Regions from separate parts of the Lysinibacillus sp. 1 U-2021 genome, predicted to be linked through region 2. Evidence: riboswitches for the same ligand, from Rfam matches in the RefSeq annotation. Region 2 holds a riboswitch; the other holds the start of a gene.

Region 1 (15,525 bases), 1.1 Mb from region 2:
ATTGGGTTTTATACTTATGGAAAAAGAATGATGAATATGTTGGCATTGTAGGGCTTGTTGTTGATGAGCATAATATAGCCACAATCCAGCACGTGTCGGTGATCCCTTCCTATAGAGGAGAGGGCGTAGCAACGGAGATGCTTCAAGAAGTGGCGGAACTTGGCCAATATGAAAGTGTACGCGCTACAGATGAAACACGTAGTTTTGTTCAAAAATGTATTCATTGTATCGATGAAAAAGCAGACGATTAACAACGTCTGCTTTTTCTTTGTTTGCTTTCTTGTCGCTCTGCAAGAATATGTGAGCGATCTCGAAGCATATGTTTATGAAGAAGATAATTTGAGCTATTTGATGGCAAAAGCTTTATACGTACTAGGGCTAAATCCAGCAAGTGAGGTGAGAGAGGAAGCTGGAAAGATTGAAAGGACTTGCCCATTTCAATCGAAGTGATAGCTTTTGTTATTTGTGTTAGGAGTTCAAGATAATCAATTTCTTGGAAAAAAACATGCCCTTCATTTACTTGAAAGTTATGAAGTGCTTTTTCTAAAATTCGTTTAGCACCAGTATTGTTACCACGTCGCCAATGATAGAAACCTGTTGCCAGCTGCACATAGCCGACAAGCGGATGCATTTTATCGCCAGGTGCAATTTCCTTCCAATATTCCTCTAGCACTTCATGGCATTCAAAAAAATCTTGATTGCCATTAAAATAGGCACAGTAATCTATAAATAAAGTATGATGCTGTGGATGCATTTTGGACTCCTTTCCACTATACTAAAAGAACATAGAATCTCAGGGTGGTAAAATAATGTCTTATGAAGTAAAATTAGAAGCCTTTTCAGGGCCTCTTGATTTATTATTGCATTTAATTCACAGATTGGAAATTGATATCTATGATATCCCAATGGCTGAAATTACACAACAATATATCGACCATATACATGCAATGCAAGTATTAGAGTTAAATGAAGCAAGTGAATATTTAGTAATGGCAGCAACGTTACTGGCAATTAAAAGCCGCATGTTATTGCCAATTCACGAAGGAGAGATGGAGGACGCAGAATTAGAAGTGGACGGCCCTGACCCTCGTGAAGAACTGGTGCAACGCTTAATCGAATATAAAAAATACAAGGAAGCAGCTAGTAATTTGCAGGAGCTTGAAACAGACCGAGCACAGGTATTTACGAGGCCACCTGCTGATTTAACAGGATTAGCCTCAGAAGAACAGATGGCTTTATTTGATTTGAATGTGAATATCTATGATATGCTTGGAGCATTTCAGAAATTAATGCGTCGCAAAAAATTAAAAAAACCATTAAAAACTACTGTAGCAAGGCAGGAACGATCAGTAAAAGATCAAATGCGCTCTGTTGTGGATTCTTTACGATTAACAGGTGGACGTGCATCATTTTTCGAGCTTTTTCCCTTTGAAGATAAGCCAACACTTATTCTGACGTTTGTATCTCTTCTTGAACTGATGAAACGTCAGGTCGTCATCGTAGAGCAAGATGGTAACTTTGAAGAATTAACGGTTACCTTACAGAAGGAGGAATGGGAAGATGACGAAAACATTGATGTTACAGAGTAGAATTGAAGCCTTATTATTTGTTGTAGGAGATGATGGCTTAACGATTAAACAACTTTCACAACTCTTAGGAGAGCAGGAAGAGCTGATTCTGCAAACAATGAATACCTTGAGAGAAACCTACGAAGAAGATTTAACAAGAGGAATCACGGTGAAAGAAATTGCAGGCGTTTATCAGCTCATTACAAAATCTGAGTTTGCCGATACGATTCAAAGATTAGTAGAAAATCCAACCGCACAATCCTTATCTCAAGCCTCCCTCGAAGTGTTGGCAATCGTGGCATACAAACAGCCCATTACCCGTGTAGCAATAGAAGATTTGCGTGGTGTCAAGTGTGAGCGTCCCATTCAAACATTAGTTTCACGAGGATTAATTAAAGAAGTAGGACGGTCAGAAGGGACTGGACGTGCCATCTTATATGGAACAACCAAAGAATTTTTACATTATTTTGGCTTAAATAGTATAGAAGAAATGCCTCCTCTACCTGAAGAGGATCTTGTTGATACAGAACAAGAAACAGATTTATTTATGACAAAGTTCCAAGAGACATTTAGCGTGGCAAAATAATGGGTATAATGGTTGGCCTTCAACATAAATATAAATCTATAATTTCCTATCACATTGAATAAGGAGTGGCTCGTTGCTTCGGTTATTTCGTTTAACACTGTTTATGATCATTGTGTTAATGGTAATGCTTCCTCAGACTAGCTTTGCAAGAGGAGGAAGCGGCTATGCTGTCTTAGATGGCGATACTGGACGGATTTTAATAGGGTCCAATAGCGATGAACGATTACCTATTGCTAGTCTAACGAAAATTTGGACAGCACTTGTGGCAATTGAAAATAGTGACTTGCAGGATGAAGTTGTAATATCTCCGAAGGCTGCTATGGCTGAGGGAAGCTCTATTTACCTACAGGCTGGTGAAACGGTGACAGTTGAAACGTTATTGTATGGCTTAATGCTGCGTTCCGGCAATGATGCTGCAACAGCTTTAGCCGAACATGTAGGAGGCTCTGTAGAGGGTTTTGTCAAATTAATGAATGAAAGAGCTGTTATTGCAGGTCTTACCAATACCGTCTTTATGAATCCTTCTGGTCTTCATCATGATGAGCATTTATCGTCTGCAAGAGATACTGCTGAGATGTTAAGACTTGCTTTGCAAAATAAAACCTTTGAGAAAATTGCTTCAACGGTACTTTATCGGGCAAATACAGTAAACGGAATGCTATGGGAAAATAAACACCGTCTATTAAGAGAAGGCTCAGGAATGGCGGCAGATATAGATGATGAGACAGAACAGCCTGTTAGTTCCTTAAAGTCAGCCACTGGTACTGCTTTCGCTGGGAAAACGGGCTTTACTAAGGTTGCTGGACGAACACTTGCAACGGCCTTTCAAAAGGACGGGCAAATCTGCATTGTCGTCACATTAAATGAATCAGATGATTGGAATGTACATCGAGGCTTATCTAATAAAGTATGGCAAGATTATAGTCTTGAAACAGTAGTGAAAAAGGGTAAATACAATGTCAATAAAAAGTTAGCTATTCGTTTACAAGAGCCCGTTCGACTACAGTTAAATAAAGAGGAGAAAGAACAAGTGAGGCAAGTATTACATGTTTCAAGGAAACGCCAAGAAGCAGTTTTGTCGATCTTTATAGGAGAAGAACGGATTTATGCAACGCCAGTAAAAGTTGAATCAGCGGATCGTTAAAAACGATTTGCTGATTTTTTTACATTATTTGATCAATTGATGTTAAATTTGGTAAAATGATAATGAGTGTAAAAATTCTTAATTTTCTTAAAAAGGGGGTGCATAAATTGAGGAAAGCTTCAATGGAAAGTAATGGTAGGCAAATTCAATTTGGGCTAATCATTATCTTATTTTTATCAAGTTTAATTGTCCCTGTCATTCTACTATATCCAATTCAAGAGATACTATATCGACCAAATGAATTTTATTATTTTGCACCTTATTTTAATGCTTATATTATCTTTATGGTCTCTTTATTTGTCATGGCCCTCGTACTACTAATCAATTATTTGATCATACCTAAAACGAAAAAAAGAAAGAATATTCAACGTGGTCTAGTGTCTACTTCCTTATTAATTGCCTTAGGTTTCATCGCATTAAGCTTTAATACTTATAAATGGATAGATTCAAGCGGTATTCATATGAATCCATTTTTTAGTTTAAAAGTAAATTTTGTCGAGTGGGAAGAAATAGTGAAAGTTGAGCAGGTTAATCTAGAAAAAAGTGGTGTGACAAAGCCTGATCATCTGGTTTTTACAATTCAAGATGGTTCCACAATTGAGGAACCTTTGGCAGGCAACATGGTACTGGCTAAAAACTATATAGCCAATGAGTTAAAGCAGCGTGGCCTAACAATTGAAAATGTATACAAATAAAAGCTGCCGAATGGTAGCTTTTTTTGTGTCAAAATAAACATTTTACAATCGATTCGCATGATTATCAAATGAGTATACTGCTAGTAAACAAAACAAAATCTCGGTTCAAATGTTAAGAAATTAACGAATGAGAAATTAGTCGGAATACTTAATTAAAAAATGTGAAATTTGTTTTTCTTTAATAATGTCTAAAAGTATGACATAATTTTCACAGATTAGCGGGAAAAATAACCCTATTCATTGGATCGAAATCGAATGATGACGAACGTGTCAATGTGAAAGAAAACTAGAGGTGAAGAAATGGAAAGATTACAAAAGGTCATTGCCTATGCAGGCGTTGCATCAAGGCGCAAGGCAGAGCAATTGATTTTAGAAGGTAAAGTTAAAGTAAATGGTGTAGTGGTTCGTGAGTTAGGAACAAAGGTATCTAATTCCGATACAATTGAAGTAGAAGGTGTGAAATTAGAAAAAGAAGATAAGGTATATTTCTTACTTTACAAACCACGTGGAACAATTTCTGCAGTTACAGACGATAAAGGACGCAAAACTGTCACAGATTTATTTCATCATATTCCGCAACGTATTTTCCCAGTTGGTCGTCTTGATTATGATACATCTGGATTATTGCTATTGACAAATGATGGAGAATTTTCCTATATGTTGACACATCCGAAATTTAAAATTGACAAAACATATATCGCTCGTGTCAAAGGTGTGCCAACAATTGAAGGACTTAAAAAGCTTCAACGTGGGATCAAATTAGAAGATGGTAAGACAGCACCTGCTAAGGTAAGCATGACATCTTTCGATGAAAAAGCGGGCAAAGCTATTTGCGAAATTACGATTCATGAAGGGCGCAATCGCCAAGTTCGTCGTATGTTTGAAGCGATTGGAACACCCGTTGTTAAATTAAAACGCGAACGCTTTGCTTTCTTAGATTTATTTGGCCTTACTCCAGGAGAATACCGTGAATTATCAAAGCATGAAGTAAAGCAACTACGTGTGTTAGCAGAAACAGGAAAGCTTGATTAATGCAATGGTGCCAGAAGAAAGTGTGGATACCACAAGAGGTATTTGGATGTTTACACTTTCTTTGTGGTGAAATCGTTCATAAATCATTCATAATTAATAGCTAAGTGTTTTTGTATCATTTTGCTATAATAGGTGAGAATAGTACACCTAGTAGCAGTTTGTTCAAAAAAGCTGTAACACATTTAATCCGGTATTGTTGACGTCAATGTGAAAGAAGCTTTTACATATTTATAGACGTATAGAGAGTGAAAAAGTTCTATTTGTTTCTTCAATATGTAAAAGCAACGCAAGCCGTAATTGATAGGGGGTTTATTAACTTGGAGAAAAAGAAAAAACGTCTTGTACTGCGAACTGTCATTTTAGCTGTGTTAGCGTTGGCAATCGGGTACACAGTATATGGAACAGCAACAAAGGAAAAAGTAGAGTTAGTAGCAGTAGGCTCTGAGGCACCTGACTTCACGTTAGTAGATTTAAACGGTGAAAAACATAAATTGTCGGATTATAAAGGGCAAGGGGTATTTTTAAATTTCTGGGGAACTTGGTGTAAGCCTTGTGAGAAGGAAATGCCCGCAATGGACAATCAGTATCAAGAATTTAAAGATCACGGTGTACAAACATTAGCTGTCAATATTGCTCAAACAGATTTTGAAGTACAGAATTTTGTCGATCGATATGGGTTGTCATTTCCAGTAGTTATCGACAAAACAAAAAGTGTTATGACTGCTTATAATGTAGGACAATTACCTGCAACAGTGTTAATTGATCCAGAAGGCAAAGTGGCCAAAATTATTACAGGTGAAATGACGGAGAAAGATATTGCTTCGTACATGGAATTAGTGAAGCCAAATAAGGAGTAAATGACGATGGAAAAAATCATTTGTGCTTGTGGTCATAGTAATCCATACGGCACGAAGCTTTGTGAGAAATGTGGTCGTCCTTTAACCGAAGAAGAAAAACAAAATAAAGTTGTTGATATGCGCTATGATGGTATGGCCATTCGCTCCAAAACATATAACAAATCATTTGTTGATAAAATATGGAATTTCTTCTCAAGTGTTAAAGTTGGTATATCCTTAATTATTATCACATTAATTGCTGCTTCAGTCGGAACATTACTACCGCAAGAGTTTTACGTAAAAGCTTCTGATATGGAGAAGGGGGCTTATTACGCAGACGTATATGGTACATTCGGTAAAATCTATTATACGTTGGGGCTTTCGGATTTATATAGCTCATGGTGGTTCCAGATTTTAGTTGGTATGCTAGCAGTTTCAATTATAGTGGCAAGTCTTGACCGAGGCATTCCACTTTATAAATCATTAAAGAATCAACGTGTTAAAAGACATGAAAGCTTTATGAAGCGTCAGCGCATTGTTGCAGAAGGACAAGTGTCAGCGAGTGCGGAGGAAACGCTTGATAAAGTGGCTCAAAAAATGACTGAGATGAAGTATTCTGTTCGTCGAGATGGTAGCGCTCTCTTAGCTGAAAAAGGACGCTTTTCTCGTTACGGTCCGTACATAAACCATGTAGGTCTCATCATTTTTTTAGGTGGGGTCATGCTACGTCTAGTTCCAGGCTTCTATGTTGATGAATCGATATGGGTGCGTGAAGGTGAAACACGAGCTATCACTGGAATGGAAGGCTATTTCATTGAAAACCGTGACTTTATTTTAGAAACACATGATAATACACCTCAAGGTGAGCAAGTTAAACAGGGTGTGAATGTAGTGGCTAAAAACTTCCAGACCGATATTACACTTTACAAGCAACCTGAAGATGCATTGCCTGGGGATACGGAAAATCTAGAAAAAGTAAAAGACTATTCTATTCGTGTAAACCATCCTTTGAAAGAAGATGGCTTTGCCCTTTACCAGATGGATTATCGTCTAAATGAATTAAAACAGATGAACTTTGAATTAATTAATAAGACGACAGAGAAATCATTAGGTAAGGTAGAGATTGATTTAACAAATCCTAAAAAAGAATATGATTTAGGGAATGGTTCATCCGTTCAAATTCTTGTCTATACACCTGATTTTGATGGATTTGAAAATGGAGAACCTCAGACTAAAACGTCTATTCCAAATAATCCTGCATTTTTATTTAAAATGACTACACCAGAAACTCCTGAAGGAGAAGTAAGCTTTGTTGAAATTATGCAGCCTCCTTTAGAACCACTGGGTGAAAATAAATACAGAATGAAATTTGCTAGTGCAGAGATGCGTGATATGTCAGGTATTACGGTGCGAAAAGATAGTACCATCCCTATTCTGTTTGTTGGTGGGGTCATCTTTATGATCGGTGTTGCCATTGGCTCTTACTGGAATCATCGTCGTTTATGGCTTCAAGTGGAGCCAGACGGCCGTGTGTTAATGGCTGCCCATGTCAACAAAAATATGTTCAGCATGAAAAAGGATTTAGATGCTGTTACAACATTTGCTGCATTGCCTCCGTATAAAGATCAGTTAGAGAAAGATGAGGCTAGCGAAGAGTCCACTACTGGTGGCATTAAAGAAAAGGAAGGTGACAACACCTTATGAGTTTGATTGACTTAAGTGGAAACTTACTATTTGTAGCGTTTATTGCTTATCTAGTTGCGACATTATTATTTGGTGGTTCAATTAAGCAAGGTAATGCTACTGGTAAAAATACTGGCAAATGGGGCAAGCTTGCCATTGTGGTTACTATAATTGGTTTCCTATCACAGCTTGGCTATTTTATTACGCGTTGGATATATACAGGACATGCGCCAGTAAGTAATATGTTCGAATTTACAACTGCCTTTGGTATGTTCATTGTCGGCGCGTTTATCTTAATTTATTTTATTTATCGTTTGACGGCACTTGGATTAGTGGCATTGCCTGTTGCGCTTTTGATTATTGCTTATGCAGCAATGTTCCCGAAAGAAGTAAGTCCTTTAGTGCCTTCATTACAAAGTCATTGGTTAACAATTCACGTTATTACAGCAGCATTAGGGCAATCTATTTTAGCCATTAGTGCTGTGGCAGGACTTATTTACTTATTAAAAGTAGTAGATTTAACAAAGCCCTCTAAACAACGTTTTTGGTTAGAAGCCGTTATGTACTGTCTTGTAGTCGTTGTTGGATTTGTCGCGGTAACATCTACATTTAGTGCGATGGATTACGAGTCTAGCTATAATTATGTGGATAAAGAAGGAACTACTCGTAAAATTATTTACAATTTACCTCCAGTATTCGGTATGAATGAATATGAAGTGATAGAAGAACATGGCATGTCGCCATTAGTAGAAATGCCAGCGTTAATTAATGCAAAAAAATTAACAACCGTTGTTTGGTCATTACTGGTAGGATCTGTGTTGTATTTATTAATTCGTTTAATTGCTCGCCGTCGAATTAGTGCCATTTTCCAACCACTTGTTAAACGTGTCAATTTACAATTACTTGATGAAATTGGTTATCGTTCAGTGCTGATTGGTTTCCCTGTATTCTCTCTTGGTGCTTTAATCTTTGCGATGATTTGGGCACAAATTGCTTGGAGTCGTTTCTGGGGTTGGGATCCAAAAGAAGTATGGGCTCTTATTACATGGTTATTCTATGCAGCATTCCTGCATTTACGTCTATCAAAAGGCTGGGAAGGTCGAAAATCTGCTTGGTTAGCACTAATTGGTTTTGGGATTATTTTATTCAACCTAATTGCTGTTAACTTAATTCTTGCAGGTTTACACTCCTACGCGTAACCTGTGAAGCAACAAGCCTTTTCGCTGTAGCGAAGAGGCTTTCTTTTCTTTTCAATATGTGTCACACCATGTACAATAGAAGTTAGAGAAAGATGGAAGAGAGGGATCGTGAAAGTGTCAGAAAATATTTCAGTATTAGTAGTAGATGACGAGGATCGTATTCGCCGCTTATTAAAAATGTATCTTGAGCGAGAAGGATACCTTGTTGACGAGGCCGAAAATGGAGAACAAGCGATCGAGAAATCTTTAGAAAAAGAGTATCACTGTATTTTACTTGATATTATGATGCCTGAAAAAGATGGGCTAGAAGTGTGTGCAGAAATTCGAGAGCGCGCAGCAACACCAATTATTTTATTAACTGCTAAAGGCGAAGAAGCGAACCGTGTACAAGGCTTTGAGCTTGGTGCAGATGACTATATCGTTAAACCATTTAGTCCTCGTGAGGTTGTGTTACGTGTGAAGGCTATTCTACGTCGTTCACAGGCTTTCTCACCAACGACTAATGCATCTTCTTCAAAAGATTTAGTGGTGTTCCAACACTTAATGATTGATCATGATGCACACCGTGTGACTGCAGAGGGCATTGAGGTTAATTTAACACCGAAAGAGTATGAATTGCTGTACTTTTTAGCGAAATCGCCAGACAAAGTATTTGACCGTGAACAACTACTAAAAGAGGTATGGCATTATGACTTCTTTGGTGATTTACGTACAGTGGATACACATGTAAAACGTTTACGTGAAAAACTCAACCGAGTTTCTGAAAACGCTGCTAAAATGATTGTGACGGTTTGGGGCGTTGGATACAAATTTGAGGTTGTCAATGAATAGAATATGGAATAGTGTTGTCGGGAAGCTATGGGTAACCATATTGCTTCTCGTTTCATTTGTATTATTTGTTTTCACGGTATTAATGCTGGAATTTCTTCAAAATTACCATATGCAGCAAGCAGAAATTTCATTGCGACAAACAGCAGCAACAGTAGCAAGTATAGTAGATGACAATGAAACAGCCGAATCTACCTCGGAATTATTAAAAGATATTTTACCTACAGGGACCAATGCATTGATCGCTATCAGTCATGTTGAAGTGTCCTTTGCGATGCAAGAGGGTGTCAACAAAAAAGAAATACAAGATACTATTTTAGCCAATAAATCTTTTCATGAAGTGTTTCAATCAGATGAACCGATTATTAAAGAAATGATGATGCCTTCTTCAACTGATCAAGAAAAGATGGAATCTTATGTCGTACTTGGTTTTCCCCTAAATGTTGAAAATGCAGTACATGGAGCTGTCTTCATCTACCAAAGCCCAGATGCGTTACATAAAACGTCTAAGGAAACAACGAAAATTGTCTTTTTAGCAGCCTTCATTGCATTTGTGTTGACGACATTCTTCGCATTCTTCCTTTCTTCACGGATAACTTCGCCATTAAGAAAAATGCGTGAATTAGCTTTTGAAATTGCAAAAGGGAATTTTGAAGCGAAAATGCCCACTACTCAAAATGATGAAATTGGTCAGCTTGCCGTTGCCTTCAACCAAATGGGCCGTCAATTAAAGCATAATTTAGAGGTTATCAATCAAGAAAACGAACAGCTTTCTAATATTTTGACATCTATGACAGATGCAGTGATAACATTTAATCGGGATCGTACAATATTATTAAGTAATCCACCAGCTGAACGTCTAATGCAAAAATGGTTTGTGAATAAAGGCTCACAAAGTGCAAAACCTATTCCGCCAGAGCTGTATCATATGCTTGATCATGTACTGATGTTTGAGGATAAACTAGAAGAGGAAATTGAAATGGATGGCAGCTATTATACATTTACCATTAGTCCTCTTTATAGTGGAGAAATGATACGTGGTGCTGTCGCTGTTATTCGTGATATGACTGAACAGCATCGCTTAGAAAAACTAAGATCGGATTTTATTGCCAATGTCTCTCATGAGCTTCGGACACCGATTGCCATGCTCCAAGGTTACTCAGAAGCATTAATGGATGACGATTTTATTCAGGATCAGGAAGAGCGAAATGAGATTACCAAAATTATTTATGATGAATCGAAGCGAATGGGTCGCCTTGTGACAGATCTATTAGATTTGGCACGCATGGAATCAGGGCATATGACGCTTTATAAAGATGAATTACCAATTAATTCTACATTCGAACGTATTACACAAAAGTTTGCACAGGTAGCAAAAGAAAAGCATGTTCGTCTGTTGTTTGAAAGTGAATTTAATGACGAGGCCATGATTAATATAGATGAGGATCGCATTGAACAAGTGCTTACAAATTTAGTCGACAATGCCCTGAGACATACAGATGAAGGGTCTGTAACTGTGAAAATAGAGCAGGAGCCGACATTTGCTAAAATATCTGTTCAAGATACAGGACATGGCATTCCTCAAGAGGACTTACCCTATGTCTTTGAACGTTTTTATAAAGCCGATAAGGCACGTACTCGTTCCAAGGGTGGAACTGGTCTTGGCTTAGCCATTGCTAGAAATATTGTGAAGGCTCACTCAGGTAATATAATGGTAGACAGTGTGTTGAAAGAGGGTACGACCTTCACGTTTTATTTACCGTTCGATTAATAACAAGTATTGCTATTAATTGGCTGTAACTTCTATGAATGTAAGACGACAAATATTATAGAACGGGGGTGGAGTGCTTTGAATGACTCCGTGTTCCATCGACTATACGATGCATATCACCAAGACGTGTTTCAGTTTTTAATATATTTAGTAAAAAACCGTACACTTGCCGAAGATTTAGCACATGAAGTTTATGTACGAGTGTTGCGCTCATACGATCAATTTGCAGGCAATAGTAGTGAGAAAACTTGGCTATTTGCTATTGCTAAAAATGTAGCGATTGATCATTTTAGAAAGCAAGCTGTACGTCAAAAGCATTCACATGATTTCTTTGACTGGGAAACGGAACAGCTCCATTCAACCACACCATCACCGGAAGATATGCTACAGGCCAGTGATGAATTTATGCAGGTAGAATCAGCACTTGAAAACTGTACAGGCGATCAAAAAATGGTTATTATTATGCGCTATTTTCAAGATTTATCGATTGCAGAAACAGCGCAAATACTAGATTGGACAGAAGCTAAGGTAAAAACGACCCAGCATCGAGCCATTAAATTTTTAAGGCAACAGCTACAGCCGATTAGAGAACAGGAGGCGAAACGGCAATGACGCATAAGCCATTTGATGATGAACAGCTTGAACATGTCTTGAACAATGCCCCTAAGCTTTCTGACCGCCGTTCAAAAGAAGAAATATTAAATCGGTTAATGGCAGATGCTCGCTTGCAGGATAATAGTCACCTTCAAGAAGCGATACAACAACCTATAGAGAATGAAGAAGCACAACAAGAAAGTAAACCTTTAATTCAAGATGAACGACCATCACGATTTAAGTTCCGTAAAATGCCGATTTTTACGAGTGTAGCAGCAGTTTTCGCGATAACGGTACTCGTTGGCTTCATGTTGATGAATAATGACGCTAGCCAAAAAGATTTAGCTAGTACGCCAGAAACGGCTAATTACTCTACGTTACAGGAAGATCGTTCTGCCAATGAGGCAGCTACCCAGGATGAGGCACTTCAATCCAGTATTGTATCGGAGCATGAGCGTCTGTTATCTTTACGGTCATCTGTCTATGAGGAAGATGTGAAAGATGCTGTCGTATTTCGTATTGGTTTGGCAGGACGCGATGCAGAAAGTGTTCCAATGACATATGTGATACCAAATGAGCGTGTAGCAACTGATTTTGGAACAGAAAAACCTTCTACCTTACAGATGTATGAAAAATATGCTCCTCAAATAGATGAAGAAGCCAAAGGGTTTACGGATTATCATCCATTTAAAGGTGAACTGAAGGAGAAGGAAGACAAGCTTGTCCACGTTTTACCAAAGGACAATGACTATGATATTGCATCAGCTACCGTTAATGAGTACAAAGGGACTTTAGAGGATACCTTCTCGGATTCTGAATATACGGAAGTTGAGATTCAAAATGAAGATGGCACACCTTATGAGTTTTCTCAAGAGGGTGAGCCAAGTCAAGCCATGTCATTAACAAACGCCAAGCATTTTAATTATTACTTATACCAAGATGAGAATGGGGCAGAATATCTGTCACCAGATTTCCGTCAAACATTTGCTAATGTTACAGAAGCACTTACACTAATGAAAAACAAAAATGATGATGTTTATGTAACAGTGGTTCCTGAAAACGTAACATATACCGTGAAAGAGGAAGCGGAAGGTGTAGTCGTAACATTCGACATTCCCTTAGATTTAGCATCGATGGAGCCAATTCGCGCTACCCAATTGATTGAAGCGATGATGTTAACTGCTGCTAGCTTTGACCAACAATTACGCTTAGATAATGTGGTCCAAGAAAGTTGGGAAGGATTCGATTTAAAAAATTATTTGCCAAAGCCTGTGGGGCCAAATAAACAATATATGCCTTAGGCAGAATCAAAAATGGAGCATTCCTGTAACATGGAATGCTCCATTTTTACAATACATACAAATCTAATCGGATTTTTTTAAGCAGAACTGTTTACTTTTTCTTGATAATTAATTATAGTAAGGTTGTAGTATAAAATAATATGATTCATCTTCGGGGCAGGGTGAAAATCCCGACCGGCGGTAATAGAGTGGTGAACCGTTAATGTTTCCATTAACTCGAATGGTTTATGCTTCGCTCTTCAGCCCGCGACCTGTGCAAATTTATTTGCATGGCTGACTTGGTGTGATTCCGAGGCCGACAGTTAAAGTCTGGATGGGAGAAGATGGAGGTACGATCGTCATTCATTGTTATGAAATAAACTATAAACGAGCGCTTTTTTGTATGGCTTTTTAAACGGTGCTCAAAAATAGTTTAAATTGACGCTTATTCGTCATGCCTTTCTCCCTTGTGCTCTTCATGCATAAGGGTTTTTTGTGCTAACATTGAAAGATCGTCACCTTTCTTCTTGCGAGATTGAATCAGCAAAGAGGAGAGAGTTTTCTATGAAGAAAAATGTTAAACTTCAATCGTTTATTACGATTGGCATGCTGAGCAGTATTTCGTTTTTATTAATGCTTTTTAATTTTCCAATTCCACCATTTCCAGCATTCTTGGAAGTCGACTTTAGTGATATGCCTGCATTAATAGCAGCCATCACAATGGGGCCTGTAGCTGGTATTTTAGTAGAATTATTTAAAAATGTATTGGATTGGATTTTCTCTGGAACGCCAACAGGTGTGCCAGTAGGTCATATTGCCAACTTTGCAACAGGTATTTTATTTATTTTGCCAGTAAGCCTTATTTTTAATCGCTTTAAAACAATTGCTGGTCTTGTTGGAGGTTTAGCGACAGGAACAGTCGTAATGGCAGTAGGCATGAGTATTTTAAACTACGCTGTATTTTTACCGATGTACACATACTTCTTAGGAATGGAACCTGTTGTAGGTGACTCACTTTATAAAATGATTATCGCTGGGATTTTACCATTTAACATTGTAAAAGGTATTTTATTAACGGCTATTATGGCGTTTTTATTTACTACTATGCGCAAGTGGATCGACCGCCAGCGTTCTATCTATATAACAAAATAATTTTTACTAACCTCGGGTGAACATACCTGAGGTTTTTTTGGTGGAAGGAATGATGGATAGAGAAAGGTGTGAAGAATAATAAATATAGAAAAAAGTAATAGGGTAAAACAGCTAACTAGTACTTTATAAGTATAATCTAGTCGAAAGCTATATTTTCATGTAAAATAGAGAAGAGTTTAGAATGTTTGAGGAGTTTGAAGAGATGAGTGGAAAAAAAGGACAGTGGTCTAGTAAATTAGGTTTTATTTTAGCATCAGCTGGTGCGGCGATCGGACTAGGAGCAATTTGGAAACTTCCCTATGTAACGGGACAAAGTGGTGGAGGAGCATTTTTCCTTATCTTTGTGTTATTTACCTTGTTAATAGGACTACCAATGTTATTGTCCGAGTATGTGTTAGGACGTGGTACACAATCCGAGGCTGTAACAGCGTATAAAAAAATTGCCCCAACTAAGCCAGGCTGGGCTTGGATTGGTCGAATGGGCGTGCTAGGCTGTTTTTTATTATTAACTTTTTATAGCGTAGTCGGAGGTTGGATCTTTATTTATAGCGGGCTAGGTGTAGCTGGCGCGGTAATTGATCCAGCAGTAGATCCAGCTGAATTATTTGGAAAAATTATAGGCACGCCATGGATTACACTAGTTGGTCTAGTGTTGTTTACATTAGCCAACGTACTTGTGATTTCATTAGGTGTACAAAATGGGATTGAAAAAGCCAATAAATGGATGATGCCGTTACTTTTCATAATGTTCATTGTCCTTGTTGTGCGTGCTGTTACATTAGATGGGGCAATGGAAGGGGTAAAATTCTTCTTATGGCCTGATTTCTCGAATATTACGGGTAAGGCATTATTAGAAGCCCTCGGGCAATCGTTCTTTGGGTTAGCAGTTGGCTTTTCTTGTCTAGTTACATATAGCTCTTATCTAAAAAAAGATGTCAGTCTTCCGAATTCAGCAGGTTCTGTAGTGTTGTTAACCGTGCTCGTTTCATTTTTAGCAGGTTTAGCGATTTTCCCTGTTGTGTTCGCCTTTGATTTAGAGCCAGCAGCGGGTCCAGGTTTGCTATTTATGGTACTACCAACAGCATTTAGTCAAATGCCATTCGGTGAAGTGTTTTTAGCCATGTTTTTATTGCTATTTTTATTTGCTACATTAACGT
Region 2 (15,525 bases):
TTTGGCGTATTTTAATTTTCTATATCGGTGCAATCTTTGTCATTGTTACAGTGTATCCTTGGGATGAGCTTGGCACAATTGGTAGTCCTTTCGTTGCGACATTTGCTAAGGTAGGTATCACAGCTGCTGCAGGTATTATTAATTTCGTCGTCATCACAGCTGCAATGTCAGGGTGTAACAGTGGAATCTATAGTGCTGGACGTATGTTATATACACTTGCTATGAATGGACAAGCACCAAAATTTTTCGCTAAGCTTTCTAGTAATGGCGTGCCTTTATTTGGAACAGCGGGCGTATTAGTTGGCTTAGTCGTTGGGGTTATTTTAAGTTATATTGCCCCTGAAAACTTATTTGTTTATGTGTATAGTGCAAGTGTTTTACCAGGGATGATTCCATGGTTTATCATTTTAATCAGTCAAATTCGTTTTAGAAAAGCAAAGGGAGCGCAGCTAGCAAAGCATCCTTTTAAAATGCCGTTCGCACCGATTACAAACTATGTAACAATCATCTTTTTAATCATGGTACTAGTCGGCATGTGGTTCAATGATGATACACGCGTGTCATTAATAGTGGGCATTATTTTCTTGATTCTCGTAACCATTAGCTACTACGTATTTGGTATTGGTAAAAACCGATACAGCAAAGATTCTATAGAATAACCTTTAAGGATGTATCTCTAATTGGGATGCATCCTTTTTGTATGGCTATTTTTGCTAGCACAATTTTTACATAATTAAATGAAAAAAAGACAAACTACTAAAAACTGAGTGATATGGACTGGTATTTATCGGAACAAAAGGGGTGGAGCGAAAATGAACGAGATACCCGAGCAGATTGTCGCTAAATTAAAGCAAGAGATTAACGAAGTCGATGACGTAAAACTGAAAATGATCGCTACAGAAGAAGGGGATGTGACGGTCATTTATTTCTCCTCACTCATCGAAAAAATGACCTTACAAACCATGGTGACGATTCCACTAGCTAATAATTTGAAACAAATTCATCAAATGGCTCAATATGTGGACCCGAAGGATGTGAAGGGTGTCGTTAAAAAATTGAATGCTGGGCAAACCCTTCTTTTTTTTCACGAAACCAACGCCCTATTAAGCGTCGACACGTATAGCGCGCCTACAAGAGCCATTACGGATACGGAAACAGAGTCGACTGTAATTGGTCCACAGGATGCATTTACAGAATCACTGGAAACGAATATATCGTTAGTGAGAAGACGGATTCAAAGCTCCATGCTAAAAAATGAAAACCGAATTGTTGGGTCAGAAGCCAATATTAAAATATCGATTATGTATATGGATAATATCGTGAGCCATGAAAATTTAGATGATTTAAGAAACCGTATTGACCAGGTAGATTATCCGTTATTTACGGATATATCCGTGTTGAAGCAATTAATTGAGGATAATCCATTATCGCCCTTTCCTCAATATTACATGACAGTCCGTCCAGATAGTATTTGCCGTTATCTGCTGGATGGTAGAATCGTCGTTTTTATGGATAATAGTCAACTAGCCATTGTCTGTCCCACATCTTTTTTTGAAATGTTCGTGTCAATTGAGGATTACTACAACCGTTGGACAACAGCATCTTTATTAAGGATGCTGCGCTTTTTTGGTTTTTTCTTAACGATCATGATTACACCAATGTATATATCAGCCTTAACCTTCCACCCAGAAATTTTGCCATATGAATTATTACTAAATCTTCAAGAATCAAGAAGTAAGGTACCTTTTCCACCACTGATTGAGGTATTATTTATCGAGCTTATTATTGAAGTGTTGCGAGAAGCAGGCTCCCGAATGCCTGCCAAAGTTGGACAAACCATTGGTATCGTAGGAGGTATTGTAATTGGTACAGCTGCCGTAGAAGCTGGATTACTCAGTAATATACTCATTGTATTGGTTGCTACCTCAGCACTACTTTCCTTCTTACCGCCCATTTTCTTAATGAGTAATACTAGCCGATTTATCCGTTATATTTTTATCTTATCAGCAGGTTTATTTGGCTTGTTTGGACAGATGCTCGCCTTTGCGTGGTTAATCCACCATCTATTAAGTCTCAAATCCTTAGGGACGCATTATATGACACCTGCCATTCCAAGAAAGCCAAGCGATTTATTGGATAGTGTCATCCGATTTCCAACTAAATATATAAGAAGTAAGACTGGTATTTCAAAAGTACAGAAAAAATAGTGTCAGAATGAGAATGAGGTGGTTAACTTTGAATACAACAAAAGGAAAGGTCTTAAATCGTTATCATGTCATCTTCTTAGCGCAAAGTATTATGATTGGTACCGGTATCCTTTCGCTCCCTCAGAAAATAAGTCCTATGGGCTATACACAATCATTTATGCCTCTTCTCTTTGGTGTGATTGCTAGCCTGACACTATTTGCGATGGTATGGCTTTGTTCGAAGTTTCCCAATGATGATTTATTTCGAATGAATGAAATATTATTGGGAAAATGGCTCGGAAAATTTATAAATCTACTCGTCATTATTCAATTTATTGTTTTTAGTGCAGGGATTATTAGTAATTATATGCACTTAATTCAAAGTACAGCATTGCAGGAACAAACCATCACCTTGCCTGTACTTTGCTTTTTACTGCTACTTATTTATATTGTAAGTGGGGGTATTAAATCTATTGCACGATTTTGTATAATGACATTTTTTATTACCATTGGATTATTCTATTTTACGCGCTGGGCCATTGAAAAAGGTGATCCAAGTCATTTTTTGCCTCTCTTTAATTTTACGCCTCAGGAATTTTATGAAGCGTTAAAGCAAGGATATTTTTCTATCCTTGGTTACGAATTAATTCTATTTTATTTTCCATATATCATCGATCAAAAAAAGGCATTTCGTCATTCCTTAATCGGTATTTGGATTAGTATATTTTTATGCTTTATCACAACAGCTATTAGCGTCATGTATTATTCAGAGTGGCAGTTAAAAAATGTAGAGTTTTCAGTATTAAACCTATTTAAGGCAGGAGAATTTACCTTTATTGAGCGAATCGATATCATTGGCATTACGCTTTGGGTTTTTCTAATCTTATCCTCGATTACAGCCTATGTATGGTGTGCAAAAAGGGGGATGGATACCTTCCTTAAAAAGAAAAAGCAAAGTTATCAGTTGTATATCATCGCCTTGATCATTTTCTTTATTGTAAAAATGCCCTTTTCGCGTGAATTCCAAGAAAAATTATTTATGGCAAGTAACTATGTAGGCTATGTGCTTGTAAGCTGGCCAGTGTTTTTAATCCTGATATATGTTATTCGAAAAAAGCAGGTGCAGGTATGAAAAATAAACATCTATGCATCATTTCTTTTTTGATTTTCGTTTTACTTACAGGCTGTTCTAAAAAAGAATTAAAAGTTCCTCTAGAAGATGTTGGGATGGTAGACTCGATGGCTTTTGACTATATCGATGAGAACCAGATGAGACTCACAGTAGCGATCCCCCAATATTCTCCAGACGCAGAAAAAGACACACAAACTTTTTCTATCACAACAGATTTAGTATCAAGCGGCATCGTGGAAATAGAAAAGCAATCCGATAAAAAAATAGTCTTCAATCAATTGCGAGTTGTCTTAGTAAACGAAGATTTTGCGCGGAAAGGGAATGTTCGAAAAATTGTTCAGCACTTATATCGCAATGCGGAAGTAGGTAATAAAGTATTGATAGCTGTTGTGAAGGATAATGCGGAAGCGATTTTAAAAGGGGATTACCCTGATAAGCCAAGTATTAATTTTTATTTGAACAATCTATTAGAGCCGAGTATCAATACTGCTTTTAATCCCAATACAAATATTCATGATTTTATGTATTCGATTACCAATCCAGTAGTTGATGTAGTATTACCCTATGTTGAAAAACGAGGGGAGAAATTAGAGATTAAAGGCGTTGCCATATTTAAAGGGAATCAGATGCATGAATTAATTAAACCTGAGGAAGCACTAGTTATTCAAGCTTTAAGTGGACAGAAAAATCTTGCTCCATTGCATCTTGATTTAAATGCAGGACATGGAGAAGAAAAGGTAATGATTGATTTAATCGAGAGCAGTGTGAAAAAAGAGAGTAATAAAAATATGGAATCACCCAAATTAACGATTTTCTTAAAAATAAAGGGTACTTTAAGCGAATATAAGGGAGAAAGAGAATCACATTTATTTACAGTTGAAAGCATTAGTGATCTGGAAAAAGATGTGAATAAACAGTTGGAACAGGATATTAGTGAATTTTTAGCACGATTAAATAAAACAGAGGTAGATCCAGCTGGCTTAAGTGAAGAATTTAGAATGTATCATCATGGAAAATGGACATCGAAAAAAACAAGAGAGCTTATTAGAAAATTAGACGTGAAGGTCCATGTAGAAACGTCCATTATTAGTACAGGTACTTTAAAATAACAGCAAAGACCCATTCGATAAGAAGGGTCTTTGCTGTTATTGTGTTTTTCGCATAATAAAGCTTAAATGTCTTCCAGCTTGTTTATCTTGACGATAAGAAAAGCCATCGGGACTAAGGAATGTACAGGTTTCATCAATTTGTATTTGATTCACTGGAATACCCGCAAGCTCACATTGCTTCTTGACTGTCTGCTGATTATCAATGTGGTATTTTTTCGTTTCTGCATTGTAATACATAAATTCTTCGGCATAACCAAGACTGTGAAATTTTTCATATACATCTGCGTCTACCTCAAATTTCTGCTGACTCAGTGCCATACCGATTTGAACATGAAAGTCCTCAGGTCGACATTGTTCTTCATTCATAAGATGCTGAAACAGTTTGGGTGTTATTTCTTTGACGGTTCCTTGCCATCCCGAATGAATCACACCGACAAGTCCATTCACAGCATTATAAAAAATAACGGGCACGCAATCTGCTGTAAAACTACATAATAGTAAGTTAGGCTCAACTGTATAAAGCGCGTCTGTATTCTTCACCGCTGTATCCATTTGTGCCGCTCCTCGTCCTTGATCAGCTAATGTGACTTTATGAAAGTTCGCACTATGTGTTTGCTCTGTACAAATAAAATTTTGTAAATCACAGTTCAATGTCACAGCTAAATGCTGACGATTGTTAATGATAGCTTGAACATCATGGCAACTATGCAAAGCCATATTATTGTGTTCTACTTCCATCTCATCTTTTAAGGTCGTTCCTGCGATAAATTGCTCATTCTCTATATACATTTTTATTTTCATTTAATCACCTCGTTTTACTATATAGGATCGCTTGTGGAATGTATAGGTTGCCGTTTTTTACTATTTAGCTACTCCTTTACCCGTCTATCAAACTTTTAGACATAAAGAATCAATTTCCTCATATAGTAGAAGGAATGCTAGAGAGGGGGAGAGCGTGAATGTTGAGTGAACAAGACATATTATTCATTTGCCAAGTAGGAATGGGTCTTTTTTGGATTTTTACATATATACTTGTTATTTACAAAGGATGGCAAGATAAAACCTATGGCATGCCTATGGTTGCTATTTGTGCCAATATTTCATGGGAATTTATCTTTGCTTTTTTCTACCCACAAAATGACCTGCAACGCTATATTACGCTGATTTGGTTTGTATTGGATGTCTTTATTTTGATGCAATTTTTACGTTATGCGCCAAATGAATATCGAAAGATGCTATCAAAAAAGCTATTGTATTTCTCCTTTTTGATCACGTTAATCTTTAGCATGCTGATCATTTTAGGTATAGTCTATGAATTTCAAGATTTTGAAGGAAAGTACGTAGCATTCTTTCAAAATCTTATGATGTCAGGTCTATTTATTGCTTTACTCTTGCAAAGAGGGAATTTAGCTGGTCAATCCATGGGGATAGCAGTTTGTAAGATGGTGGGTACATTATTTGCAGCGGTAGGCTTTTATCTATACTTCCGCACACCTTTAATTACCGTTATTTCTGTAGCAACGCTCTTTTATGATTGGCTCTATATTCTCTTAATTTATCGATTACAGCGTAAGCAATTAGCAAAATAGGATTTTGTGCAGCAATTGATCACTGAATCTATTAGTAATGTATGCCAATTACAAAGATATTGCAACTTGATGACAATTCCAATGGGAAAGAATAGCGAGAGAAAGGGCTTTAACTAAACATATGGCGAGCTTGTCATACAATTGTAAAAATCCTTCCAAATATTTTGTGATGATTATGGCTCAAAAACTATTTACGATAATGGTAGAGCAATTAGGAAGGGTGATTAACATGTTTAAAAAAATAAAAAAAGTAGCACTAGCTTCAGTAGTAGCAACTTCATTATTAGTGCCAGTTGCGGCAATGGCCGCCGAATCCTATACAGTGACATCTGGTGATACGCTATGGAAAATAGCATTAAAAACAGAAACGGGTGTACAGGAATTAATTGATGCCAACCCACAACTCGCTAACCCAAATCAAATTTCTCCAGGTCAAAAAATTAATGTCCCTGTAAAAGAACAGGCAACAGTTGAACAAGAGGTTGTGAAACTTGTCAATGCAGAACGGGCAAAAGCAGGTCTTCCAGCATTGCAAGAAGATTGGGAGCTATCAAGGGTTGCTAAATATAAGTCGCAAGATATGCAGGATAAAAATTACTTTGACCACACAAGTCCAACGTATGGTACACCTTTTACCATGATGAAAAACTTCGGTATTACGTATAAATCTGCTGGTGAAAATATCGCGAAGGGCCAACGCTCCGCACAGGAAGTTGTAACGGCCTGGATGAACAGTGAAGGACACCGTGCCAATATCCTTAATAAAAGCTACACACATATTGGTGTAGGCTTTGTACAGGAAGGTAATTACTGGACACAAATGTTTATTCAAAAATAAAAAAAGAAAGAGTATCTATTGGCTTTTGTGATAGCTAGTAGATGCTCTTTTTCGCGTTAAATTCTAAAGTATACCGTATTGGAAGCGTATATTACTTCTTCTAGAATTAATCCTCCTAAATCATTAAAAGGTTAATTAACTACAAGAATACACATCAAACTATCTTTAGATATGTCAGGCTAAGGATAATGTAGCCTGTTTTTGCTATCTTGACAAATAAAAATAACCAAAAAACAACACACTATGAGCAATAGACGAATAAGATGTCTCTGTAGTATGAAGATAGAGGTGGTGTTTATGGTTGAAAAAGAAGTGGTTAGCTACATGTTGCGTTATCTGTATGACGGGTCTCGTAGGTTGTGAAAAAACAGCAGTCCCTGATAACAAGCTAGAACAAAAAATTCAACAACGTGAGGAAATACAGCAACCTGTTACATATGAACAAGAACAAATGATTGATCCTATTGTAGAGGTTGTTGATCCAACTACGAGTAAGGTACTTAAAACAATATCTCCAAAGGAATTTGGCTTCGATACGGACCCACAAGCCTATCAAAAGCATATCGAACAATTAGCAAGGGAATGGGCGAGAGGAACGGACATATCAAATGGCTATGATCAGCGTATGATGCTTGATCGATTGGATGAAAACGGGCAAGTGATCAAGGGGAAGCCGCAAATCATTTTAAAGGAAAGTGAGCTAGTGGAGCGTATTATCGAAGCTTCTGCGACTGGCGGTCAGGTAGAAATGCCGCTCTATATAACAGAAAGTGGCTATTATTTTGAGGATCTTCCTTTATTAGAGGAAGTGGTTGTTGCATCTTATACAACTTATTTCAATCGTGCTGATTTAGGCAGAAATAAAAATATTGAGCTCTCTGCTAGAGCCATTCATAATGTGATTGTAGGCAGTGGCGATTATTTTTCTTTTAATACAATTGTGGGTCCAAGAGATGAGGCAAATGGCTATCAACCCGCACCTGAAATTATTAATAAGAAGGTAGTCATGGGAATTGGTGGTGGAATCTGTCAAACTTCTTCAACCTTGTTTAATGCAGTAGACCAAATTCCCGTCAAATATGTTGAGCGCCATCATCATTCGTTAGATGTAGGATATGTCCCAAAAGGAAGAGATGCTACGGTTTCTTATGATACGTTAGATTTTAGGTTTCAAAACTCAAATGATGTACCATTTTTAATTAAGGCAAGTTATGGAGAGAATTCTCTAACAATTGAAATTCGAACGGCAGAAAAATATGTAGAATTATTGAAAAAACCATAATGTTGTAAGGAGACACCACTGGACGTTGGTGTCTTTTTTCGGATCGCATGATATAGTTAAATTGATACAATTCAGAAAATTTTAGGGGGAAAAGACAATGCATCCTAAACTACAAGCAACGATTGATTCGATTGATTTATACCAAGCAACTTACCCAGAGGATGCTTGTGTCATCGTGGCAGATACGGAAAAAGTGCTTGCCTACAAACCAGGAAAAAAGGTTGACTTAAAAGTTGGGGTTGGTGACCCAGTACATAAATATCGAGGTACAGCAACAGAAATAGCGTTAAGTTCAGGAAAATTTGTGAAAGAGGAGCGTAGCGCAGAAGGTTTTGGTATGGCCTATATCGCCTCTGCCCAGCCTATTTTTGAAGGAGGACGTATTATTGGCGTAGTAAGTGCCATTATTTCGAACGAAAAAATGGATAGTATGCGTCTATTGGCAACTGAGCTTTCGAGTGCCGTAGAAGAAATGACAGCTACAAATGATGGATTAGCCACTGCCAGTAAGGATGTATCCAATCGTTTGGAAGAGCTATCTAATTTCGCGGAATCGATGACAGGCGATATTGAACAAATTAATGTGATTGTCCATTTAGTAAAAGATTTAGCTATGAAATCGAGAATTCTTGGTCTAAACGCATCGATAGAAGCAGCACGTTCAGGTGAGCATGGGCGTGGCTTTGCGGTGGTCGCTTCTGAAATACAAAAAATGTCCCAGAGTAGCACAGAAAGTGCTGATAGCATAACTGTGCAACTAGAAAATATTAAACAATCCATCGATCAGGTCAATGCATCAACAAATCAAATTGCTGCGTTTACACAGCAGTTTGCTGCGAGTATGCATGAATTAACAGATGCCTACAAAGGGGTTAATAGTACAGCAGAAAAGCTAATGCAAATTAGTGACATCAAAGGATAGGCATATAAAAAGGATAATAGACAAGTGCTATTATCCTTTTTCATGATTAAATGATCTCTAAAATTTCCTGCGGTGTTGAGACACTGTATTCAGGTTCGTCATTTTGCACGACTTCTTTGGCATCATAGCCCCATTCCACCCAAATAATTGGTATACCGGCTTTCTTACAAGCAACAATATCCCTTTGCTCGTCTCCAATGTATACGACGTCAGACGAGTCGACATTCGCTTCCTTTAAAAACTTTTTCATTACTTTGTCCTTACTAAAAATGCGGTTGGAGCAAAGTACATCTGCTACACAATGAATACCGTTCATTTTAAGAAATTCTAAAATATTCTCTTTAGAGTTTGAGGAAATAATCAGGATTTTATAGCCTCTTTTATCAATCTCTATTAATAGTTCCTTCATTCCATCGAAAAGATGCACATCATTTAATGATTGACGATACAATTTATAAAATTGCGGTAAAATCATAGGTAACTTATACATTGGGAAGTCGAATAATTTACTGCGTTCTGAAATTGATAATTTTTTTAATGTATCAATTTCCTTCAATTCAATGCCTTTAAATTTATATTTTTGGGCTAAAGTATTCCATGCTGATGCAAACACAGCAGTAGAATCTGCAAGCGTCCCATCAAAATCAAAGATAATATGCTTCATTGCAAACTTTCTCCTTTTTCATCTCGTTGTATTGACGTTCTATGCTAAAAAATGTTACATGGAATGGGCAATCTAGTATTCTTGAAATAACAACCATTTTGAGCGTACGTAAACATCTTATGGTAAATATTATCAGAAAATACGGCGATTGCAATGAAAATGGTACAACAAAAGGAGGTGTCTTAAAAGTCCATTGAGACACCTCGGCTTTATTGTGTTTTATGATAGGTACTGGTAATTATTATAAAAGTTTTTCTGTTTTTTCGCGTGTTCGAATTAAATAAAAGGCATTGATGCAGGCGGCAATCGGAATAATCAATGCAATGCCGATTCCTGCACAAAAAATGGTTGTCATTTCGGCACTAAAAACCTTGGAGTTAACAATTTCCCCAATCGAATAGGAGAGATCCTTGAACCAGATTAATAAGCTTAAATAGCCACCAAAGAAAGCAAAAAATAACGTATTAGTATCGGTTCCTAATATATCTCTTCCTATACTTAAGCCAGCTGCAAATAGTTTTTTTCTACTCATCGAAGGATTGCGATAAAAAATCTCATGCATAGAGGTAGCGATGGAAATGGCTACATCCATAATGGCACCTATCGTACTCATAATGATGACTGATGCACCTATCTGCACAAAATTAACACCGACGTAGAGAGAAAAGATGCTGATTTCTTCAGTTGATTCTTCGCCAAACCCTTGGATCATCGACTTTTCCGTTACAAAGGTAATAAAGAGTAGTAACACAACTATCGTTATCATCGTCGAGATAAAGGCTGTAATGGTTTTACTGTTTGTTTTATTGATATAGAAAAGACTAATACAGCTAATGACCGTACAGGCAATAAACGTCAAGATGATAGGGCTATTTTTAGGGTTTGTCATTAAAAAAATGGTGACAAAGAGCACACCAAAGTTTAGGAATAAAGAAAGAAATGAGCGTATCCCCTGTCTACCGCCGACAAGTACCATTAACACGCATAATATAACTGCTAATAAGACGACAACATTCATCCTCGAACCCTCTTTCGATTAATAAAAAATATAGCGGTATACTGACTGATAGGAATCGTAAGGACAACACCAATACCCCCTGCTAAGGCACGGGCTAATTCTAAAGAAAGATTTAAGGACAATGTAAGCCCTAATGTGGAAGAATTTTTTAAATAGAGAATAATCATAGGTATGGAGCCGCAAAGGTAGGCAAAGAATAAGATACTTGTAATGGTACCCATAATATCTTTACCGATTTCATGTCCCGAAGATTTCAGAGCCTTGACAGAGATTGTAGGATCTTGCTCGTACAAAGTAAAAATTGAGGAAGCCATTGTAATAGAAACATCCATTACTGCCCCGAGTGAGCCAATAAATAAACCTGCCATAAAGACGGTACGATAGGGACGTGTTAAAAATTGCATTTCTTCATAACGAAGACCATTTTCACCTGTCAACCACATTACAATAGAGCTTATGATAAGCGCTATAACAGTGCCTAAAAGTGTGGACACGATGGCTACATATGTTTTTGTATGCAATCCACTAATAAGTAGTAGCGAAATAATCGTAAATAGCAGGGCGCAAATGCCGCTGACTAATAACAGGCTTACGCCCCCATGCTTCACATAAAGATCTAATGCGAATGATAGAATCACAGCATTGACACTCAAACTAATGATAGAAAATAAGCCTTGTCTTTTACCTACAATAAGTAGGGCAAAAATAAAAATCCATGCAATCATTACCATGGTTTGATCTCGTTTTAAATCGAGAATGGTTCCTGTTAAAACTGATTGTGTTGTGCGATCATCTACCGTGACAAAGATTTCATTGCCTACATGATATTCTTGATCAAAAGCACCAGACGAAGAATAGTCATTCGTCAAATGAATGGATTGCCCCTTATGCTGACCATTTTTGATAATGGCCATCATCTCCTGTGTAAACAAAAAATCCTCATTTTCATACATATCTGTCATCGGTTCGGATTCTATTACATCCACTTGCGTTATTTCTGCTATCGGTCGATCATAAAATTGTTCGTTATGACTTACGAAAACAATCGAAACCCCACAACAGAGTGCTAATAGGGCATAGAAAACAGCTTGTTTAAAAGGTATATTTTTTAAAAATGTCAAATTAATGACCTCCAAACGGCCTAGACTGAATAGTCACTTGTAAAGGAACGTTTTGTTGATTAAGAAGTTCCATAAACAGGTTAAATGACATCATTTTATTAACATCTTTTACATTTTTCAAGTCTCGTCAGAGCTGTTTAAAATTTATGCTTCGAAAAAAATTTAAAAAGAAGGATGGATAATATAATAAAATAGTGTTATCGTAAGACTAGCTAAATAAAAATATTCTTCGGGGTAGGGTGAAATTCCCGATCGGCGGTGATGAAGCAATTCAAAGTCCGTGAGCGCAAGCTGATTTGGTGCAAATCCAAAACCGACAGTTACAGTCTGGATGGGAGAAGGGTAAAAATGCGAACTTTTTAAATTGATTCTAATTTAGAAGGTTTATTTGACTATGCATTTACTACAAATCTTCCCAATCATCTTGTGGGAAGTTTTTTTATTTAGCACAATTGAATAGAAGATGTTCTTCGGGGTAGGGTGAAATTCCCAATCGGCGGTGATGAAGCAATTCAAAGTCCGTGAGCGCAAGCTGATTTGGTGCAAATCCAAAACCGACAGTGATAGTCTGGATGGGAGAAGAACGAATGAGATGACAGTCTATGAAAAATTTGTTTTCAAATAGGCTTATTTGTTGATGTCTTATACTCCCAAAACCCCTTTGATGTAAAGGGGTTTTTATTTTTTATTGCTAACGAGAGAAGGGAGAAGGATAAGGCACAAAAACAGATGGATAAACTGTAAAAGTAAAGGATAGAAGTGCTAATAAAGTAGAGTAGGTGATGGAATGTTTACAGGACTTGTAGAGGATATTGGTATCATAAAAGCCGTGCAAAGCGATCGGGACAGTATGAAAATTACGGTGCAATCAGCCAAGATAACAGAGGATGTCAAGCTTGGTGACAGTATAGCGGTCAATGGAGTTTGTTTAACGGTGACAAATTTCACACAACAGCAGCTTACGATGGATGTTATGCCTGAAACAGTCAAAGCAACAAATCTACAGCAGCTGGCAATAGGTGATTCTGTTAATTTGGAGCGTGCCATGCCTGCTAATGGGCGATTTGGTGGCCATTTTGTTGCTGGTCATGTTGATGGAGTCGGCAAAATTTTGCGAAAACGTCCAGTAGCAAACGCCGTTTATATTGATATCGAAATATCAGAGGAACTAACCAACTTCTGTATTCCAAAGGGTTCCATAACAATTGATGGCACAAGCTTAACCCTTTTTCATGTTGAAGCCAAGAGTGTCACAATTTCACTTATTCCTCATACTTACAAAGAAACCGTTTTAGGTATGAAGAGGGTTGGAGCAATCGTTAATATCGAAACCGATTTAGTTGGAAAATACATTATAGGGCAATTAAAAAAGGGGCAAACAACGCCAGCTATTACAAGAGATTATTTAGCACAACATGGTTTTTAAATCACAGAATAGGAGTTGATCATCGTGCTACATTCAATTGAAGAAGCCATAGAGGATTTAAGGCAGGGCAATATGATTGTGGTGGTTGATGATGAGGATCGAGAAAATGAAGGAGATCTTCTGGCACTCGCTGAATTCATCACACCAGCAACAATCAACTTTATGGCAACCAATGGTAGAGGTTTAATTTGTACGCCGATTTCACAGCAGCTTGCACAAAAGCTAGATTTATATCCAATGGTTCAGCACAATACAGATAACCATCAAACCGCATTTACGGTAAGTATCGATCATGTAGAAACAACGACAGGGATTAGCGCCTTTGAGCGTGCGCTAACGATACAAAGGATGGTAGAAAAGCAAGCTAAGCCGACTGATTTTCGTCGACCAGGCCATATTTTTCCGTTGATTGCGAAAGAGCAAGGCGTGCTGGAACGGAGAGGACACACGGAGGCCACTATTGATCTAGCGAAGCTTTGTCATAGCGTACCTGCAGGTGTTATTTGCGAAATTATGGGTGATGATGGGCACATGCTTCGGTTTGAAGAACTAACAAATTACGCTGCACATCATGGCTTAAAAATGATCTCGATAGAAGCATTGGTTGCTTATCGTCAACAATTATCCACTAATAAAACTAAAATTTCTATGTAAAAAGGAGAAGGAACAATGGGTCAAACATTTGAAGCACAATTAATTGGAACGGATTTGAAAATTGCAGTAGTAGTGGGTCGTTTTAATGAGTTTATTACTAGCAAATTATTGGATGGGGCAATGGATGGTTTAACTCGTCATGGGGTTAATTCTGCATCTATTGATGTTGCATGGGTGCCAGGAGCTTTTGAAGTTCCTTTTATAGCGAAACAACTGGCAGAAACCAAGAAATATGATGCTATTATTGGTTTAGGTACTGTTATTCGTGGCTCTACAACACACTATGACTATGTTTGTAATGAATCGGCAAAAGGCATTGCCAATGTGTCATTGTCAACGAATGTACCTGTTATTTTTGGAATTGTTACTACCGAAAATATTGAACAGGCAATTGAACGTGCAGGAACGAAATCTGGTAATAAAGGCTATGATGCTGCAATGTCTGCAATTGAGATGGCAAATCTAAAGAAAATGATTGGATCAGGACAATTTGAATAGTCGTCACAACATTTGTTTCTTTGAATATTTTGAACAACCATGGGAAAAATATGCTTAAGTGTATTTATTGAAGGTGATTGTTTCATAAATGTACTAATCTTGAGCTGGCTCAGTAGGAGATGAGAAGTATTTCATCAATGGAACAAATTAATTTGAAAATGTTGAAATCACTATTTCAACGCTCTGCTGATGTGATTTTCCAACAATATAATTTTCAGCAATATACAGTACATTTGATAACTTGTGATGCAATGGTCAATGAGCAAATACTTCAAACTGTGGTTGTTCAACGTGTTCAATCTTTGTTAAGCAATGTCACTGAGGACATGCTAGAAGAAGAAATTGAACAGCATTTACACATTCCCTATTTACAAAAGATTTTATCGAAAGAGGATGCGGTAACTAGGGTCTATAAAGGCCATGTTTTACTGTATTTTGAAGAAAATCAATTACTTTATTCTAGTGATATTTCAAAAAGACCCAATCGAGAGCCTGGGGAAACAACATTAGAACTAGTAGTAAAGGGACCTAGAGATGACTTTATTGAAGATGTTTTTATTAATATTGCTTTATTAAGAAAGCGATTACCGACTAATTCTTTTAGTATAGAGACATTAGAAATTGGTAAGCGTTCTAAAACAACCGTAGCCATACTATATATGGAAGACATTGTGAATTTAAATATGCTGGAACAAATTCGACTTCAATTACAAAAAATTGATACGGATATTGTTATCAATGGCGACTTATTAATGGAAAAAATTGAAAAGACAGCGACAATTCTTCCAAGACATGATTATACAGGAAGACCTGATTTTGCTATGCAGGCCTTAATTAGAGGAAGAATACTCTTAATGATTGATGGTGTGTCCTATGCCATAATTACACCTGCGAATATTATGTTGCTCTTTAAATCAGCAGAGGATAATGAGTACCCACTCATTGTTAGCTCGATGGAACGATTACTCAGAATTGTCGGGATATTAATAAGTATGCTACTGCCAGGTTTTTGGCTTGCATTGACGACATATCATCAAGAACAGCTTCCATTTTTACTACTGGCAACGGTTGTCGAATCGAGAACGG

What was found. Region 2 has a riboswitch for FMN ahead of ribE (riboflavin synthase). Riboswitches for the same ligand answer to the same signal wherever they lie in the genome.
Region 1: it holds a riboswitch for FMN, as region 2 does, so the genes downstream of both, QH639_RS22815 (ECF transporter S component) here and ribE (riboflavin synthase) in region 2, are expected to answer to the same signal.

Annotation. Positions count from the first base shown of each region.
Region 1 is NZ_CP123966.1:4,279,084-4,294,608, reverse strand. It holds gene QH639_RS22885 (GNAT family N-acetyltransferase) at 1-251, shown strand, start outside; gene QH639_RS22880 (DUF309 domain-containing protein) at 248-754, opposite strand; gene QH639_RS22875 (segregation/condensation protein A) at 810-1,589, shown strand; gene scpB (SMC-Scp complex subunit ScpB) at 1,561-2,154, shown strand; gene QH639_RS22865 (D-alanyl-D-alanine carboxypeptidase family protein) at 2,228-3,298, shown strand; gene QH639_RS22860 (alkaline shock response membrane anchor protein AmaP) at 3,406-3,993, shown strand; gene QH639_RS22855 (pseudouridine synthase) at 4,294-5,025, shown strand; gene resA (thiol-disulfide oxidoreductase ResA) at 5,343-5,882, shown strand; gene resB (cytochrome c biogenesis protein ResB) at 5,889-7,565, shown strand; gene ccsB (c-type cytochrome biogenesis protein CcsB) at 7,562-8,743, shown strand; gene QH639_RS22835 (response regulator transcription factor) at 8,858-9,574, shown strand; gene QH639_RS22830 (ATP-binding protein) at 9,567-11,342, shown strand; gene sigX (RNA polymerase sigma factor SigX) at 11,421-11,954, shown strand; gene QH639_RS22820 (RNA polymerase subunit sigma) at 11,951-13,237, shown strand; FMN riboswitch at 13,381-13,566, shown strand; gene QH639_RS22815 (ECF transporter S component) at 13,781-14,368, shown strand; gene QH639_RS22810 (sodium-dependent transporter) at 14,571-15,525, shown strand, end outside.
Region 2 is NZ_CP123966.1:392,155-407,679, reverse strand. It holds gene QH639_RS02190 (amino acid permease) at 1-659, shown strand, start outside; gene QH639_RS02185 (spore germination protein) at 813-2,207, shown strand; gene QH639_RS02180 (GerAB/ArcD/ProY family transporter) at 2,236-3,318, shown strand; gene QH639_RS02175 (Ger(x)C family spore germination protein) at 3,315-4,427, shown strand; gene pgeF (peptidoglycan editing factor PgeF) at 4,464-5,228, opposite strand; gene QH639_RS02165 (transmembrane-type terpene cyclase) at 5,387-6,016, shown strand; gene QH639_RS02160 (CAP domain-containing protein) at 6,246-6,854, shown strand; gene QH639_RS02155 (VanW family protein) at 7,156-8,136, shown strand; gene QH639_RS02150 (methyl-accepting chemotaxis protein) at 8,234-9,058, shown strand; gene QH639_RS02145 (HAD-IA family hydrolase) at 9,105-9,722, opposite strand; gene QH639_RS02140 (YibE/F family protein) at 9,964-10,740, opposite strand; gene QH639_RS02135 (YibE/F family protein) at 10,737-11,861, opposite strand; FMN riboswitch at 12,083-12,208, shown strand; FMN riboswitch at 12,324-12,449, shown strand; gene ribE (riboflavin synthase) at 12,649-13,287, shown strand; gene ribB (3,4-dihydroxy-2-butanone-4-phosphate synthase) at 13,312-13,941, shown strand; gene ribH (6,7-dimethyl-8-ribityllumazine synthase) at 13,957-14,439, shown strand; gene QH639_RS02115 (spore germination protein) at 14,577-15,525, shown strand, end outside.